One region of the Aquabacterium sp. A08 genome, then DNA from elsewhere that is predicted to be linked to it. Evidence: predicted binding sites of a transcription regulator. Region 1 holds the regulator's gene; the other holds the start of a gene.
What was found. Region 1 encodes sigma-54, which starts transcription at its own class of promoters, with help from an activator protein. Its sites were predicted from a motif close to TGGCANGNAANCTGCTTT; they were not measured.
Positions count from the first base shown of each region.

Region 1 (7,396 bases):
CTGCTGCCACACCCGCCCCGACGACACCGGCTCCCACGTCGTCTGCGCCCGGGTCACGGCCGAATTTCTGGCGTTTTCCAAGGCGCGCGGCAACGACCTCGTCACCCCCCGGCCGCAGTGGCGCTTCCCCGGCCTGAAGCCGGGCGACCGCTGGTGCCTGTGCGCGCTGCGCTGGCAGGAAGCGCTGGACGCCGGCTGCGCCCCGCCGGTGGTGCTGGAAAGCTGCCACGCGCGCGCCCTGGAGCACGTGGCGCTGGACGACCTGAAAGCCCACGCCTGGGTGAAGGCCTGAGCCTAAAATCCCACCCCATGCTCTCCGTCAAACACGAACTGCTCGCCGCCCTGGCCGCCGAGCTGGAAACCCTCTCGCCCGGCGCCGGCAGCAAGGCCGCGTTCGAAAACCCCAAGCAGGCCAGCCACGGCGACTTCGCCTGCACCGCCGCCATGCAGCTGGCCAAGCCGCTCAAGGCCAACCCGCGCCAGTTGGCCCAGCAGCTGGTGGACGCCCTGCAGGCCACCCCCGCCTTCCAGCGCTGGGTGGACGCGCTCGACATCGCCGGCCCTGGCTTCTTGAACATCAAACTCAAGCCCGCCGCCAAACAGCAAGTGGTGCGCGAGGTGCTGGCCGCGGGTGCCGCCTTTGGCCAGCAACCCAGCAACGGCCAACGCGTGCTGGTCGAGTTCGTGTCCGCCAACCCCACCGGCCCGCTGCACGTGGGCCACGGCCGCCAGGCCGCGCTGGGCGACGCCCTCTGCAACCTGTTCGAGACGCAGGGCTGGAACGTCCACCGCGAGTTCTATTACAACGACGCGGGTGTGCAGATCGAAACCCTGGCCAACTCCACCCAGCTGCGCGCCCAAGGCTTCAAGCCCGGCGACGCCGAATGGCCCGAGGCCGCCTACAACGGCGAGTACATCCAGGACATCGCCAACGACTTCCTCGCCAAAAAGACGGTGAAAGCCGACGACCGGGAATTCACCGCCAGCGGCGACGTGAACGACCTCGACGGCATCCGCCAGTTCGCCGTGGCCTACCTGCGCCACGAGCAAGACCTGGACCTGCAGGCCTTTCAGGTGAAGTTCGACCAGTACTACCTGGAGTCCAGCCTGTACACCAGCGGCCGCGTGGCGCAGGCGGTACAAAAGCTGATCGACGCCGGCAAGACCTACGAGCAGGACGGCGCGCTGTGGCTCAAGTCCACCGACTACGGCGACGACAAAGACCGCGTCATGCGCAAGAGCGACGGCGGCTACACCTACTTCGTGCCCGACGTGGCCTACCACATCACCAAGTGGGAACGCGGCTTCAGCAAGGTCATCAACATCCAGGGCACCGACCACCACGGCACCATTGCCCGCGTGCGCGCCGGCCTACAGGCCGCCGGCGTGGGCATTCCACAGGGCTACCCCGACTACGTGTTGCACACCATGGTGCGCGTGGTGCGCGGCGACGAGGAAGTGAAGATTTCCAAACGCGCGGGCAGCTACGTCACCCTGCGCGACCTGATCGAGTGGACCAGCGCCGACGCGGTGCGCTTCTTCCTGCTCAGCCGCAAGCCCGACACCGAATACACCTTCGACGTGGACCTGGCCATCCAGCAGAACAACGACAACCCGGTGTTCTACGTGCAGTACGCCCACGCGCGCATTTGCTCGGTGCTGGCCAGCTGGGGCGGCGACGTCGCCAGCCTGCAAGACGCCGACCTGTCGGCCCTGGAAGGCCCGCAGGCCCAGGCCCTGATGCTGCAACTGGCCAAGTACCCCGAGATGCTGAGCGCCGCCGCGGCCGACTTCGCCCCGCACGACGTGACCTTCTACCTGCGCGAACTGGCCGCCGCGTACCACAGCTACTACGACGCCGAACGCATCCTGGTGGAGGACGAGGCCGTCAAGCGCGCGCGCCTGGCCCTGGTCGCGGCCACCGCCCGGGTGCTGCACAATGGCCTGGCCGTGCTCGGCGTGAGCGCGCCACAGAAGATGTGAACCGAAAGCCCCCCATGACGCAAACCCCCCGCCCCCCCCGTGCCCTGCGCGGCGGCACCCTGCTGGGCTTCATCATCGGCCTGCTGGTGGGCCTGGGCGCCGCCCTGGCCGTGGCGGTGTACGTGACCAAGGTGCCGGTGCCGCTGGTGGACCGCGGCGTGCAGCGCAAACCCGGGCAGGACGCGATCGAGGCCGAGCGCAACAAGGACTGGAACCCCAACGCCGCGCTGTCGACCAAACCGGCCCCGCCCGCCGCCGTGACTCCCGCCGACGCCCAGGCTGCTGCCACGCCACCGGCGGCCGCCCCCGCGCCGGCGCCGTCCACACCCGCCGACCCGCTGGGCGCCCTGATCCAGGACCGCGCCGGCAGCCCCGGCCCGGTGGCGTCGGTCGAGGCGCCGCCGGCGGTGGACCCCTTCCATTACTTCGTGCAGGTGGGCGCCTTCCGCGGCCCCGACGAGGCCGAAGCCCAGCGCGCCCGCCTGGCCATGCTGGGCTTTGCCGCCCAGGTCAGCGAGCGCGAACAGGCCGGCCGCCCGGTGTTCCGCGTGCGCCTGGGCCCCTACCCCGCCAAGGCCGACGCCGAGGCCCAGCAGGAACGCCTCAAGGCCCAAGGCGTGGAGACCGCGCTGGTGCGCGTCCAGCGCTGAACCGGCTTGTGACCAGCTGTATCGCCCCGGAACTTTCCCGCGGCGACGGCGCCCCAACCCCAGAGCCGGGCCGAGACGGCCCCGCGACCGATCCACGGAGTGAAGCCACCATGCAAAGACGAGACTTTTCCCGCGCCGTGCTGGGCGCCACCGCCGCCGGCACCTTGGGCGCCTGGCTGCCCACCGCCGCCTGGGCCCAGGGCAGCGGCTTGCGCGAAGGCAGCGACTACCGCCGCCTGGCCCGCCCTGCCCCGGTGGACGCCCCGGCCGGCAAGGTCGAGGTGATCGAGTTCTTCGCTTACACCTGCGTCCACTGCTACAACTTCGAGCCCGCCTTCAAGGACTGGATGAAAACCGTGCCCGGCCACGTGGTGGCGCGGCGCTCTCCGGTGGGCTTCAACGCCTCCTTCGAGCCCCTGCAGCGGCTCTACTTCACCCTGGAGGCGCTGGGCCAGCTCGACGCCCTGCACGACCGCGTGTTCAAGGCCATCCACCAGGACCGGGTGCGGCTGAACAACGCCGACGCCATCATTGCCTGGGCCGCGGCGCAGGGGCTGAACCAGGCCCAGTTCACCCAGACCTTCAACTCCTTCGGGGTGGCGGGCAAGGTCAAGCGCGCGAACCAGCTGCAGGACGCCTACGAGGTCGAGGCCACGCCGTCGCTGGGCATCGCCGGGCGCTACTACGTGCCGGGCCAGGCCGCGCGCACCCTGACCGTGGCCAACGCGCTGATCCAGGAAGCGCGCAAGGGCTGAAGCGCGCCGGCCGCGCCACCGTGCGGCCGGCCCACCACCGCGACCCGCCGCGTGGCCCGGGCTTGTGCCCGCGGGCGCTGTGGCTACAATCGGCACACACCCTGCAAATGCAATTTTCGTGCCGATCATGACCACCACCCCACCACGCCACGCCCGGGCCCTGCGCGCCGCGCTGCTCGCCGCGGCCCTGGCGGGCGGGTTGTCCGCCCCGGCCCTGGCCGAGCGCGCCGACCGCCTCCAAGCCATGAACATCGAGGCCGACGCGCTGCGCTACGACGACGCACGCCAGACCAGCGTATTCACCGGCAACGTGGTCATCACCAAGGGCAGCATCGTCATCCGCGGCCAGCAGGTGGACGTGCTCCAGGACGCCCAGAACAACCAGTTCAGCACCGTGCTGGGACGCGAGGGCCAGCGCGCCTTCTTCCGCCAGAAGCGCGAGGGGCTGGAGGAGTTCATCGAGGGCGAAGCGCTGCGCATCGACTACGACAGCCAGGCCGACACGGTGAAGTTCATCGGCCAGGCGGTGCTGCGCCGCTACCGCGGCGCCACCCTGAGCGACCAGACCAGCGGCGGCACCATCGTCTACGACAACCGCACCGAGGTGTTCACGGTGGACGCCGGCGGCGCCAGCCGCTCGCCCGACAACCCCGGTGGCCGGGTGCGCGCCATGCTGACGCCCAACCCCGCCGCCGGCAACGCCGACGCGGCCGGCACACCGCCCCCCCGACTGCAACCCAGCCCGCGCCTGGAGTCCCGCCCGTGACCGGGGCCGCCGCCCCCGCCAGCCAGCTGCAGGTGCGCGGGCTGCAGAAAAGCTATGGCCGCCGTCCGGTGGTCAAAGACGTCTCGCTCACCGTGCACAGCGGCGAGGTGGTCGGCCTGCTCGGCCCCAACGGCGCCGGCAAAACCACCTCGTTCTACATGATCGTCGGCCTGGTGCGCGTCGACGCGGGCGACATTTCCCTCGACGGCCAGTCCATCCAGGGCCTGCCCATCCACCGCCGCGCGCGCATGGGCCTGGGCTACCTGCCGCAGGAGGCCTCCATCTTCCGCAAGCTGACGGTGGAGCAGAACGTGCGCGCCGTGCTGGAGCTGCAGACCGACGCCGCTGGCCGCCCGTTGCCCAAGGCCGAGATCGAGCAGCGCCTGACCGGCCTGCTGGAAGACCTGCACGTGCAGCACCTGCGCCACTCGCCGGCGCCGGCCCTGTCGGGCGGCGAACGGCGCCGGGTGGAAATCGCCCGGGCGCTGGCCACCAACCCGCGCTTCGTGCTGCTGGACGAACCCTTCGCCGGCATCGACCCGATCGCCGTCATCGAGATCCAGCGCATCATCGGCTTCCTAAAGTCGCGCGGCATCGGCGTGCTCATCACCGACCACAACGTGCGCGAAACGCTGGGCATCTGCGACCACGCCTTCATCATCAGCGACGGGCGGGTGCTGGCCCAGGGCACCCCGGCCGAGATCGTGGAGAACGCCGACGTGCGCCGGGTTTACCTCGGCGAGCACTTCCGCATGTGAGGCCGGGCGCATGAAGCAAGGCCTGTCCCTCCGCGTTTCGCAGCACCTGGCGCTGACGCCACAGCTGCAACAGTCGATCCGGCTGCTGCAGCTGAGCACGCTCGAAATGGCGCAGGAGGTCGAGCAGATGCTCGACGAGAACCCGTTCCTGGAGCGCGAACAGGAAGCCGCCGAGCGCGAGGACTTTGGCCTGGACCAGGCCGACGCGCCGGTGAGCCTGGGCGACCAGGTGAGCGAGTGGGCCACCGAGCCTGCCGCCCCCGCCCCGCGCGAACGCAGCGCCGACGCCCCCGGCGACGGCAACGACACCAGCCCAGCCGCGGAAGGCGGCGGCGAGGACAGCGCCCCGGTCGAACATAGCTGGGACGGCGACGGCACCGTGGAGCTGCGCGCCGACGACAGCGAATGGGGCGGCGACGCCCCGCCGCGCAACGGCGCGGCCGACGACGACACCGCCAGCGCCGCCGACCTGGCCAGCGAACACGTCAGCCTGGCCGCCCACCTGCACCAGCAGGCCCTGGCGCTGCGCCTGAACGACGACGAGCGCGCCGCGCTGTACTTCCTGATCGAGTCGCTCAACGACGACGGCTACCTGGCCGACCCCCTGCCCGAACTGGCCGAGGCCATCCTGGCGCAGGAAGAACAGGCCCGCGGCCGCGCCCTGTACGGCGACGAACGGCTGGCCCGCGCCGAAGAACTGCAACAGCTGCTGCACACCGTGCTGCACTGGCTGCAGCACATGGAGCCGGCCGGCGTGGGCGCGCGCCACCTGGCCGAATGCCTGACGCTGCAAATCCTGGAGCTGCGCAACAGCCCCGAGGCCCGCGCCGCCCTGGCCCTCTGCGAACAGCCGCTGGAGCTGATGGCCAAGCGCGACGTCAAGCGCCTGGCCACCCTGTGCGGCTGCACGGACGAGGTGGTCAAGGCCGCGCTCGCGCTGATCGCCCGGCTCGAACCCAAACCCGGCCGGCGTTTTGCCAACGTGGAGCGCAACGTGGTGGTGCCCGACGTCATCGTCACGCCCCAAGGCCGCGGCTTCAAGGTGCAGCTCAACCCCGAGGTGATGCCGCGCCTGCGCGTGCAGGACGTCTACGCCAACGCCATGCGCGGCCACAAGGGCGACAGCGCCCAGGGCATGCAGCAGCGGCTGCAGGAGGCGCGCTGGTTCATCAAGAACATCCAGCAGCGCTTCGACACCATCCTGCGCGTGGCCAGCGCCATCGTCGAACGCCAGCGCAGCTTCTTTTTGCACGGCGAACTGGCCATGCGCCCGCTGGTGCTGCGCGAGATCGCCGACGAACTCGGGCTGCACGAATCCACCATCAGCCGCGTGACCACCGCCAAGTACATGGCCACGCCCTTCGGCACCTTCGAGCTGAAGTACTTCTTCGGCTCGGCGCTGGGCACCGAAACCGGCGGCAACGCGTCGAGCACCGCGGTGCGCGCGCTGATCAAGCAGTTCGTGGCCGGCGAGGACGCCAAAAAGCCGCTGAGCGACAACCAGATTTCCGACATGCTCAAGGAACAAGGCATCGAGTGCGCGCGCCGCACCGTGGCCAAGTACCGCGAGTCGCTGCGCATCGCGCCGGCCAACCTGCGCAAGGCCCTGTGACCCCCGGGCGCGCCGCCCCGCCGACGCGCCCCCACCGACCCGAAAGTTCGCCATGAACGCCCTCACCCTGTTCCTGCCCTGCGCCGCCGGCGTGGAAACCTACCTGGCCGACGAGGTGCAACGCATCACCGGCGTGCCCGCGGGCGAGTTGCGCGTCGGCCGCGCCGGCGTGGAACTCGCCGGCAGCTGGCGCCAGGCGCAGCAGCTCAACCTGCACAGCCGCCTGGCCCAGCGCGTGCTGGTGCGCCTGGCGCGCCAGCCCTACCGCAGCGAACAAGACGTGTACGGCGCCGCCGCCGGCGTGGCCTGGGAAATCTGGTTCACCCCGCAGCGCACCCTCAAGGTCGAGATCACCGCCCAGCACAGCCCGCTGAAAAGCCTGAACTTCGCCGCGCTGCGCGTCAAAGACGCGATTTGCGACCGACTGCGCGACAAACGCGGCGAGCGCCCCAGCGTGGACACCGCCCGGCCCGACGTGCGCGTGTTCGCCCACCTGACGCACGAGGACGTGTCGGTGTACATCGACACCTCGGGCGAACCGCTGTTCAAGCGCGGCTGGCGCGAGGACAAGGGCGACGCGCCGCTGAAGGAAACCCTGGCCGCCGCCATGATCGCCGCCACCGGCTGGACCGGCTGGGACGAACAAGGCCGCCCGGTGCCGCTGTACGACCCCTGCTGCGGCAGCGGCACGGTGCTGATCGAGGCCGCGCAGGTGGCGCTCAACCTGGCGCCCGGCCGGCTGCGCCGCTTCGCCTTCGAGAAACTGCTGCCGCACCAGCCCCACGTCTGGCAGGCGCTCAAACAGGAAGCGCAAGCCGCCGAGCGGCCGCTGCCGCCCGGCACCGCGCCCTTCATCTTCGGCAGCGACGTCG
Region 1 is NZ_JAAQQT010000692.1:42,810-50,205, reverse strand. It holds gene HA630_RS19820 (DUF2237 family protein) at 1-292, shown strand, start outside; gene argS (arginine--tRNA ligase) at 310-1,983, shown strand; gene HA630_RS19810 (SPOR domain-containing protein) at 1,998-2,633, shown strand; gene HA630_RS19805 (thiol:disulfide interchange protein DsbA/DsbL) at 2,744-3,388, shown strand; gene lptA (lipopolysaccharide transport periplasmic protein LptA) at 3,516-4,154, shown strand; gene lptB (LPS export ABC transporter ATP-binding protein) at 4,151-4,912, shown strand; gene rpoN (RNA polymerase factor sigma-54) at 4,923-6,524, shown strand; gene HA630_RS19785 (class I SAM-dependent RNA methyltransferase) at 6,577-7,396, shown strand, end outside.

Region 2 (7,396 bases), on a different contig from region 1:
CAGCATCAGACCGAGCGAGGCCAGCAGCACGGCGGCGCCCACCATCACCGGCAGCGCGGCCAGCAGGTGCAGCGGCGGGAAGGTGACGCCGAAGGCCCAGGCGATGCCCAGGAACACCACCATCTGCACCAGCGACAGCGTGGTGCCCGCCAGCAGCTTGAAGCCCAGCAGCCAGCCGCGCGCCAGTGGCGCCGTCAGCAGCAGCCGCATGATGCCCATTTCCCGGTCGTACACCAGCGACAGCGAGCTTTGCATGCCGTTGAACAGCGCGATCATGCCCAGCAGGCCGGGCACCATGTAGACCTTGTATTCGATGTAGGTCTCGTACGGCGGGATGATGGCCACGCCGAACACGTTGTGGAATCCAGCCGCGAACACCACGAACCACAGCAGCGGCCGCACCAGGGCCGAGGCCAGCCGCGCCGGCTGGCGCAGGAATTTGTGCAGCTCGCGGCCCACCACCGCGCGCAGGGCGCGCAGCAGGTGGACCGCCAGCGGCGGGGCCGGGGGCGCCGCGCCTGGCGTCGGGCTCAGGGACGGGCTTTGCACGCGGTTTCCTTCTGGTCCACGCCCAGGGTGTCCAGCACCTCGGTGGGGTGCAGCACGCCGTCCAGCGGCGCGGTGCCGACCACGCCGTCCACGTGGCTCAGGAACAGGGGCTGGCGCAACTGGCCGTCCCAGGCGCGGAACGACAGGCGCGGGCCCTTGGCGCCGTCCACGAACACCTGGCCGGCGCGCAGCTGGCGGGCCTGTTCGGCCAGGGGGGCTTTGGCGTGCTCGCTCAGCAGCGCGGCCACCGCCTTCACGGCCACCCAGGCGGCCCAGTCCTGGCCGGTCATGGGCCGCGCGGCGCTGCGCTGGAAGCGGCGGTTCACCTGCGGGCCGCCGTTGCGCTCCCATTGCGGGTGCCAGGCCAGCGGCACCAGGCCGTTGGCACCGACCACCGGGCGCGGCTGCTGGGTCGCGTAGGGCAGGGTGCGGGCGAATTCGCCGTCGGCGTCCATCACCGCCACCACGTCGTGGCCGCGGTCGTTGGTCAGCAGGCGCGGGTTGGCCAGGTCCCGCTCGCGCGGATCGCCCGAGAGCTTGAACGGTTTGGTCGCCGTCACCTTGACGCCGTAGCGCTTGGCCGCGCGCTGCCACGACTGGCCCATGGCCACGTCGTCCGGGTCCGGGCCCTGCAGCACCAGGGCGTTGCGCCAGTTGCGCGCGGCCAGGTACTGGGCCAGCGCGTCTTGCAGCATGTGCTGGCTGGGGTAGGTGTGGAACAGGGTGGCCCCACACTGCGCCCCGCGCAGACCGTCGGCACTGGCGCTGGCGTTGAACAGCAGGGCGGCCCCGCCGGCGGCCTTGGCCGCCTGCACGGTCTGGGCTTCGGGCAGGTCCAACACCCAGTAGGCCACCATGTCGGCCTTGAGCTGCTGCAGCACCCGGGGCAGGTCGTCGGCGTTGCGGGCGGTGGCCTCGCGCACCTTCAGCTGCAGGTCGGCGGCGCGCAGGCCCACCTCGGCGTCGCTGGCGCCCAACTGGGCGGCGGCCAGCAGCGTGCCGCCGGGGTGGCCGGGGTAGCGGCGCTCCAGCCGGCGCGGCAGGTGGCGGGGGTCGTCGTCGAGCGACACCACCGCCACCGTGTGGGTGCTCACCGCCAGAGCGGGCGCGACGGCACCGGCCAGCAGCGCCGCCCCCACGCCCCAGGCGCCCCAATGCAAGCGGCGGGGCGTGCGCGTCATTTCAGCACCAGCGGGGTGTGCGGCACGCGGCCGGCGGCCACGGTGCGCACGGCCTTGGCCTGTTGCGTGTCCACCAGGGTCATGTCGTCCGACAGGCCGTTGGTCACGTACAGGGTGCGTTCGTCCGGGCTCAGGCCCAGGCCCCAGGCGCGCTTGCCGGCCAGCACGGTGCGCCGCACCTGCTTGGTCGCCACGTCCACCTCGGCCACGTGGTTGGCCTTGCCCAGGCTGACCCAGGCGGTCTTGCCATCGCGCGTCATCACCACGCCCACCGGGGTGATGTCGGGCTGGCGCAGGCCCTGGATGTTGAAGGCCACCGTGGCCTTGACCTGGTGGGTGGCGGTGTCGAGCACGCTGACGTTGGCGCTGAGTTCGTTCGTCACCCACAGCTCCTTGCCGTCGGGCGACAGGGCGAAGCGGCGTGGCCGGTTGCCGACCTTGATGTCCTTGACCACCTTCTTGCCCGTCAGGTCCACCAGGTGGACCAGGTTGGCCTCTTCGGACGTGACGTAGGCGAACTTGCCGTCCTTGGTGACCAGAATGCCCTCCGGTTCGCCGCCGGTTTTCACCTGGAACAGCGGCTTTTTGCTGGCCAGGTCGTAGGCGGCCATCACGTTTTCGTCCTCAATGGACACGTAGGCCACCTTGCCGTCCGGGCTCAGGTCGAAAATTTCGGGGCTGTCGCCCAGCGGCACGGTGTCCACCATTTTGCCGCTGGCCAGGTCCACCACCCCCAGCTGGTTGCTGTCGCCGCAGCACACGTACAGCTTGGTCTGGTCGCGGCTGGCCATCAGGTGGCGCGGGCGCTGGCACACGTCGATGGTGCCGGTCTGTTTGCCGGCGGCATCGAACACGACGATTTTGTTGTCTTTTTCGCTGGACACGTACACCGACTGCGCTTGTGCCGTGGACCAGCCGGCGCCCAGCAGGGCGGCCAGGGCCAGGCCCAACGCGGTGGCGCGCAGGGCACGCGGGCGGGCAGGGGTGCGGGGGGGTGTCAAAGTCATTCGTGGTCTCCTGTGTTCTGGCATCGCCGTGTGCGAGTGTCACACGGTGCAGAGTTTCTAGCAATTTCAGTGCCTGAAAAACGGGCGCGGTATTTGCTTGCAGGTGTTGCACACGCGGCGACACGACCGCGACCCACGGAGACTGCCTTGCCCATCGATTCTTCGGCCCCGACCCGGCGCGCCTGGTTGCGCGGCGCCAGCGCCACCGGCCTGGCCGCCGCGCTGCCGCGGTGGGCCAGTGCCAACCCCCCTTCACCCTCTGCACCCTGGCCGCAACGGCCCATCCAGCTCATCGTGCCCTGGCCCCCCGGCGGCGGCACCGACCTGACGGTGCGCGTCCTGGCCGAAGAGGCCGCCGCCCGCCTGGGCCAGCCGGTGGTGGTCATCAACCGCCCGGGGGCGGCCGGCACGCTGGTGGCGCCCTTGCTCAAAGCGGCGGCGCCGGACGGCCACACCATCGGGCAGTTGCCCGTCACCGTGCTGCGCTTCGCCCTCATGAACCCGGTGCCCTGGGACCCCTTGACCGACCTGGCCCCCATTCTGCAGGTCTCCAGCACCACCTTTGGCCTTCTGGTCGCGGCCGACAGCCCCTGGCGCCACGTCGCCGACCTGCTGGCCTGGGCGCGCGCCCACCCCGGCCAGCTCACCCTGGGGTCCACCGGCGTGGGCTCCACCCCGCACCTGGCCATGGAGACTTTGCTGAAGGCCCAGGGCATCGCCTACACCCACGTGCCCTACAAAGGCACCGCCGACCAGATGCTCGCTTTGGTGTCCGGCACCATCATGGCGGGCATGAACTCCACCGGCTTTGCCCCTTGGGTGGAGCAGGGCAAGCTGCGCCTGCTGGCCGTGTTCGCCGAACACCGCATGCCGCGCTGGCCGCAGGTGCCCACCATGCGCGAACTGGGCTTTGAGCCGGCGGTGTACCACTCTCCCTGGGGGCTGGCGGCGCCGGCCGGCACCCCCCATGCCATACTGAACGCCCTGCACGACGCCTTCAAGCACGCCATGTTCACCCCCCGCCACCTGGCCGAACTGGCCCGCTACGACCAAGACCCCGCCTACCTGGGTCCCGCCGCCTACCAGGCCGCCCTGCGCGACGCACAGGCCCACGAACGCCGCCTGTTGCAAGGCATGAAACTGCTGGCCGCGCCCGCCACCGCGCCATGACGAATCTGCCCGACCCCGCCTTCGACCACCGTCCCACCGTGTTACAGGCGCAAGGCCTGGCCAAGGCCTACGGTGGCAAACCCGCCCTGCGCGGGGTGGACCTGTGCCTGCACGCCGGCGAACTGGTGGCCCTGCTCGGGCCCAACGGCGCCGGCAAAAGCACCCTCATGCAACTGCTGACCGGCCTGTTCGTGCCCGACGCCGGCCAGATCCAGGTGCTGGGCCACGACCTGCGCCGCGACGCGCCCCGCGCCCTGGCCGGGCTGGGCGTGGTGTTCCAGCAAATGGCGCTGGACCTGGACCTGTCGGTGCGCGCCAACCTGCTGTTCCACACCGATCTGCACGGCCTGCCCCGGGCCGTGGCGCAGGAGCGCATCGCGCAGGGGCTGGCGGCCTTGGGCCTGCCCGAGCAGGCGGGTCAGCCGGTGCGGGCCCTGTCCGGCGGCAACCGGCGCAAGGTGGAACTGGTGCGCGCCATGTTGCACCGGCCCCGCGTGCTGCTCATGGACGAAGCCACCGTGGGGCTGGACCCAGCCTCACGCCAGCAACTGCGCCAGGCCGTCCAGGCCCTGCGCCGCGACACCGGGGTGGCCGTGCTGTGGACCACCCATTTGGTCGACGAAGTGGCCGACGCCGACCGGGTGGTGGTGTTGCACCAGGGCCAGGTGCGGTTCGACGGCCCGGTGCCGGCGCTGCTGGCCCGCACCGGCACCAGCGATCTGGAGGCGGCCTTCCTGAGCCACACCGAACCACAGGCCGATCTGGGGCCCTCCGCCCAGCCTTGATGGCCTAAGCGGGGTTCGTGCAGGGCACGGCTTACAGCAATTCGCCGCCCAGCGCCACGGTCAGGTCGTTGATCAGGGCGCCCAGCTCGCCAGTGGCAATCGCCACGTCGGTGTCGAAGCCGCCGTTGTCCTCGGCGCCGGCGTTGTCCTCGAAGACGCCGTCCAGAAACGCCACCTTGGCCAGCGCGCCGCCCTCGGTGAGCACAAAGGACACGCGGCCGTCCCAGTCCAGCGCCAGCTTGGTCGGCAGCTTGCCCTGGCCGATGTGGCGGCGCATCTCCTCGTCCTCCAGGTGGTGGCGGGTGAATTTCACCACCGACTTCATCTCGTCGCCCGACTTCAGCTCCACCTCGCGGCCCGGCGCAAAATGGGCCGGCCAGTCGTCGGCGTTGCCGGTGAGCCAGGCGGTCATGGCGACCTGGGGCGACACCTGGGTGTTCAACGGGCTCAGGCGCAGGCCGTCGAAGGCCTGCACCAGCGCGGTGGTCACCGCGTCGGCCTTGGGCAGGCTGGTGGTGTCCAGCACCAGCCGGCCGGCGGCCAGGTCCAGCCACACGGTCACGCTGCTGGTTTTGGCAAACGCCATGGGCAGCAGGTCGTGCACGATCTCGTCGTGCAGCTCGCGGCTTTCCTTGCGCCCGGGTTTGCGGCCTTCCTTGGCCTCGATCTGTGCCACCCGTTCCTCCAGGTGGCGCTTGACGACCGAGCCGGGCACGCCCTTGGTCTCGATCTGAAAACGCAGAATGCGGTGGCCCGCTACCGTTTCCACCAGCGCCCCGTGGGCGTTGCCGCGCGGTGGCACCCAACCCAGGGCCTTGTCCTGCGTGGCGCCGCAGGGCACAAAAGGCATCTTCGCCAAGGCTTCTTCCATCTGTTCCACCGGGGCCGACCAGCCGTCGCCGATGCGGTAGAGCATCACATTCTTGAACACAGCATTCCTTCTTCAGAGCCGGCCCGGGCGTGCCGGGCATAGGTCAGCATCTTAGAGGAAGGCGGCGCACCCGTTGCGGCCGGGTGTGCCGGGGCACTCAAAATTGCAGCAGCGAGAGCAGCGACTCGATCTGCAGGCTGATGCCGGTGGTTACGCCCGTGGCGACGTACATGGCCGCGACCAGAGAGGCAAATGGGGTCAGGTATTTCATGGCGGTCGCTCCTCGGGTTACATTTCGCGGCGGGGGGCGCTGGTGACTTCGTAGCCCAGGGCCGTCAGGTAGCCGATCAGATCCACGCTGTCGCTGAGGTCTTCCAACCCTGTGCCGTCCGCCCCGTTCAAACCGAGCTGAGACGGGTGGCGCTGACCACCGGTTTGCAGCGATTGCAGGAAATGCTGAAAAGATGACATGGCTGCTTCCTTTCTTGGTTGCTTCCCGTGGAAGAGGTTGGGGAGACTGGTTGTGATGGTCGCTGCCCGGATGCCCGCACCACTGCCCGAGTGCGCCCAACCGTTGCTGGCGTGCACTGTTTGCATGCCGGTTCTGCGGCGGAGGCGTGCATGACCGCGGACCGCCCGGTGCCCGGCCTCACCAACCTGCTGGGCCAGCGCATCCTGGTCGTGGACGACGCCGAGGACGAGCGCAAACTGCTCGCCAACTACCTGCAGCAGCAGGGCTGCCGCGTCTACCTGGCCCGTGACGGCGTCGACGGGGTGAACAAGGCCCAGGCCGTGCAGCCGCACCTGATCCTGATGGACGTGCGCATGCCCGTGTGCGACGGCGTGTCGGCCTGCCAGGCCCTCAAGCGCCACCCCAACACCCAGCACATCCCGGTCATTTTTCTCACCGGGGCCGCTGCGCCGGGCGAGCGGGTGCAGGGTTTGCTGGTGGGGGCCATCGACTACATCACCAAGCCCTTCAATTTCGAGGAAGTGCGCCTGCGGCTGAGCATCCACCTGCGTCCGCTGGCCGCCGCCGAACCGGCCCCGATGGCTTCGGCCTCGCCAGCGACCGATCCCCCGACGCCCGTCCAAGCCGCCAGCCGCCTCGACCGCATCGTTTTCGAGAGCGCCCGGCTGCACCTGCTCAAAGACCTGGGTGCCGTGCCCGACCTGCACAGCCTGGCCGCTGCGGTGGGCACCAACGCCCGCCGCCTGAACGACGCGTTCAAGCACTGCGTCGGCAGTACCGTGTTCGAGTACCTGCGCGAGGAACGCATGAAAGAAGCCGCCCAGCTGCTGGGCGAGACGGTGCTCGAAATCCAGGACATCGCCAGCGAACTGGGCTTCACCAGCGGCTCCAACTTCGCTGCCGCCTTCCGCGAGCGTTTTGGCATGTCGCCCCGCGCCTTTCGCCAGGCGCGGCAGCAGGCCCGCCCTTGACCCCCCGTTCACACGCCGCCATGTCTGCGCCAGCGCCCTTGCTCGATGCCCTTGTCACCCCAGAATCCGCCAGGCAGCTGCTGGCCCGGGTGGCGCACGACCTGCGTGGGCCCCTCACCGTCATCATGGGCACGGCGCAATTGCTGCCGCCCCATGCCGATGCCGAGGGCGTGGCCACCATCTTGAACGCCTCGCGCAAGATGCTGGCCACCCTCGACGACCTGTCGGCCCTGGCTGGCGCGGCGGTCTCCGGCAAAACCACCCGCTTCGACCCGCCGCCGGTAGCGATCTACACCACGGGCCTGGTACCGCTGTTGGCGCAGGCCGCGGGCCGCAGCGTCGAGGTCGACTCGGCGCACCCAGAGTCCGGTGGCACCGGGTGGCCGGTGG
Region 2 is NZ_JAAQQT010000584.1:4,239-11,634, reverse strand. It holds gene HA630_RS07465 (ABC transporter permease) at 1-549, opposite strand, end outside; gene HA630_RS22480 (branched-chain amino acid ABC transporter substrate-binding protein) at 531-1,730, opposite strand; gene HA630_RS07460 (PQQ-dependent catabolism-associated beta-propeller protein) at 1,727-2,737, opposite strand; gene HA630_RS07455 (tripartite tricarboxylate transporter substrate binding protein) at 2,885-3,907, shown strand; gene HA630_RS07450 (ABC transporter ATP-binding protein) at 3,904-4,692, shown strand; gene HA630_RS07445 (recombination-associated protein RdgC) at 4,724-5,623, opposite strand; gene HA630_RS07440 (hypothetical protein) at 5,852-6,034, opposite strand; gene HA630_RS07435 (DNA-binding response regulator) at 6,185-7,006, shown strand; gene HA630_RS07430 (response regulator) at 7,027-7,396, shown strand, end outside.
Region 2: the regulator sigma-54 is predicted to act here: its motif matches at 2,795-2,812, upstream of HA630_RS07460 (PQQ-dependent catabolism-associated beta-propeller protein).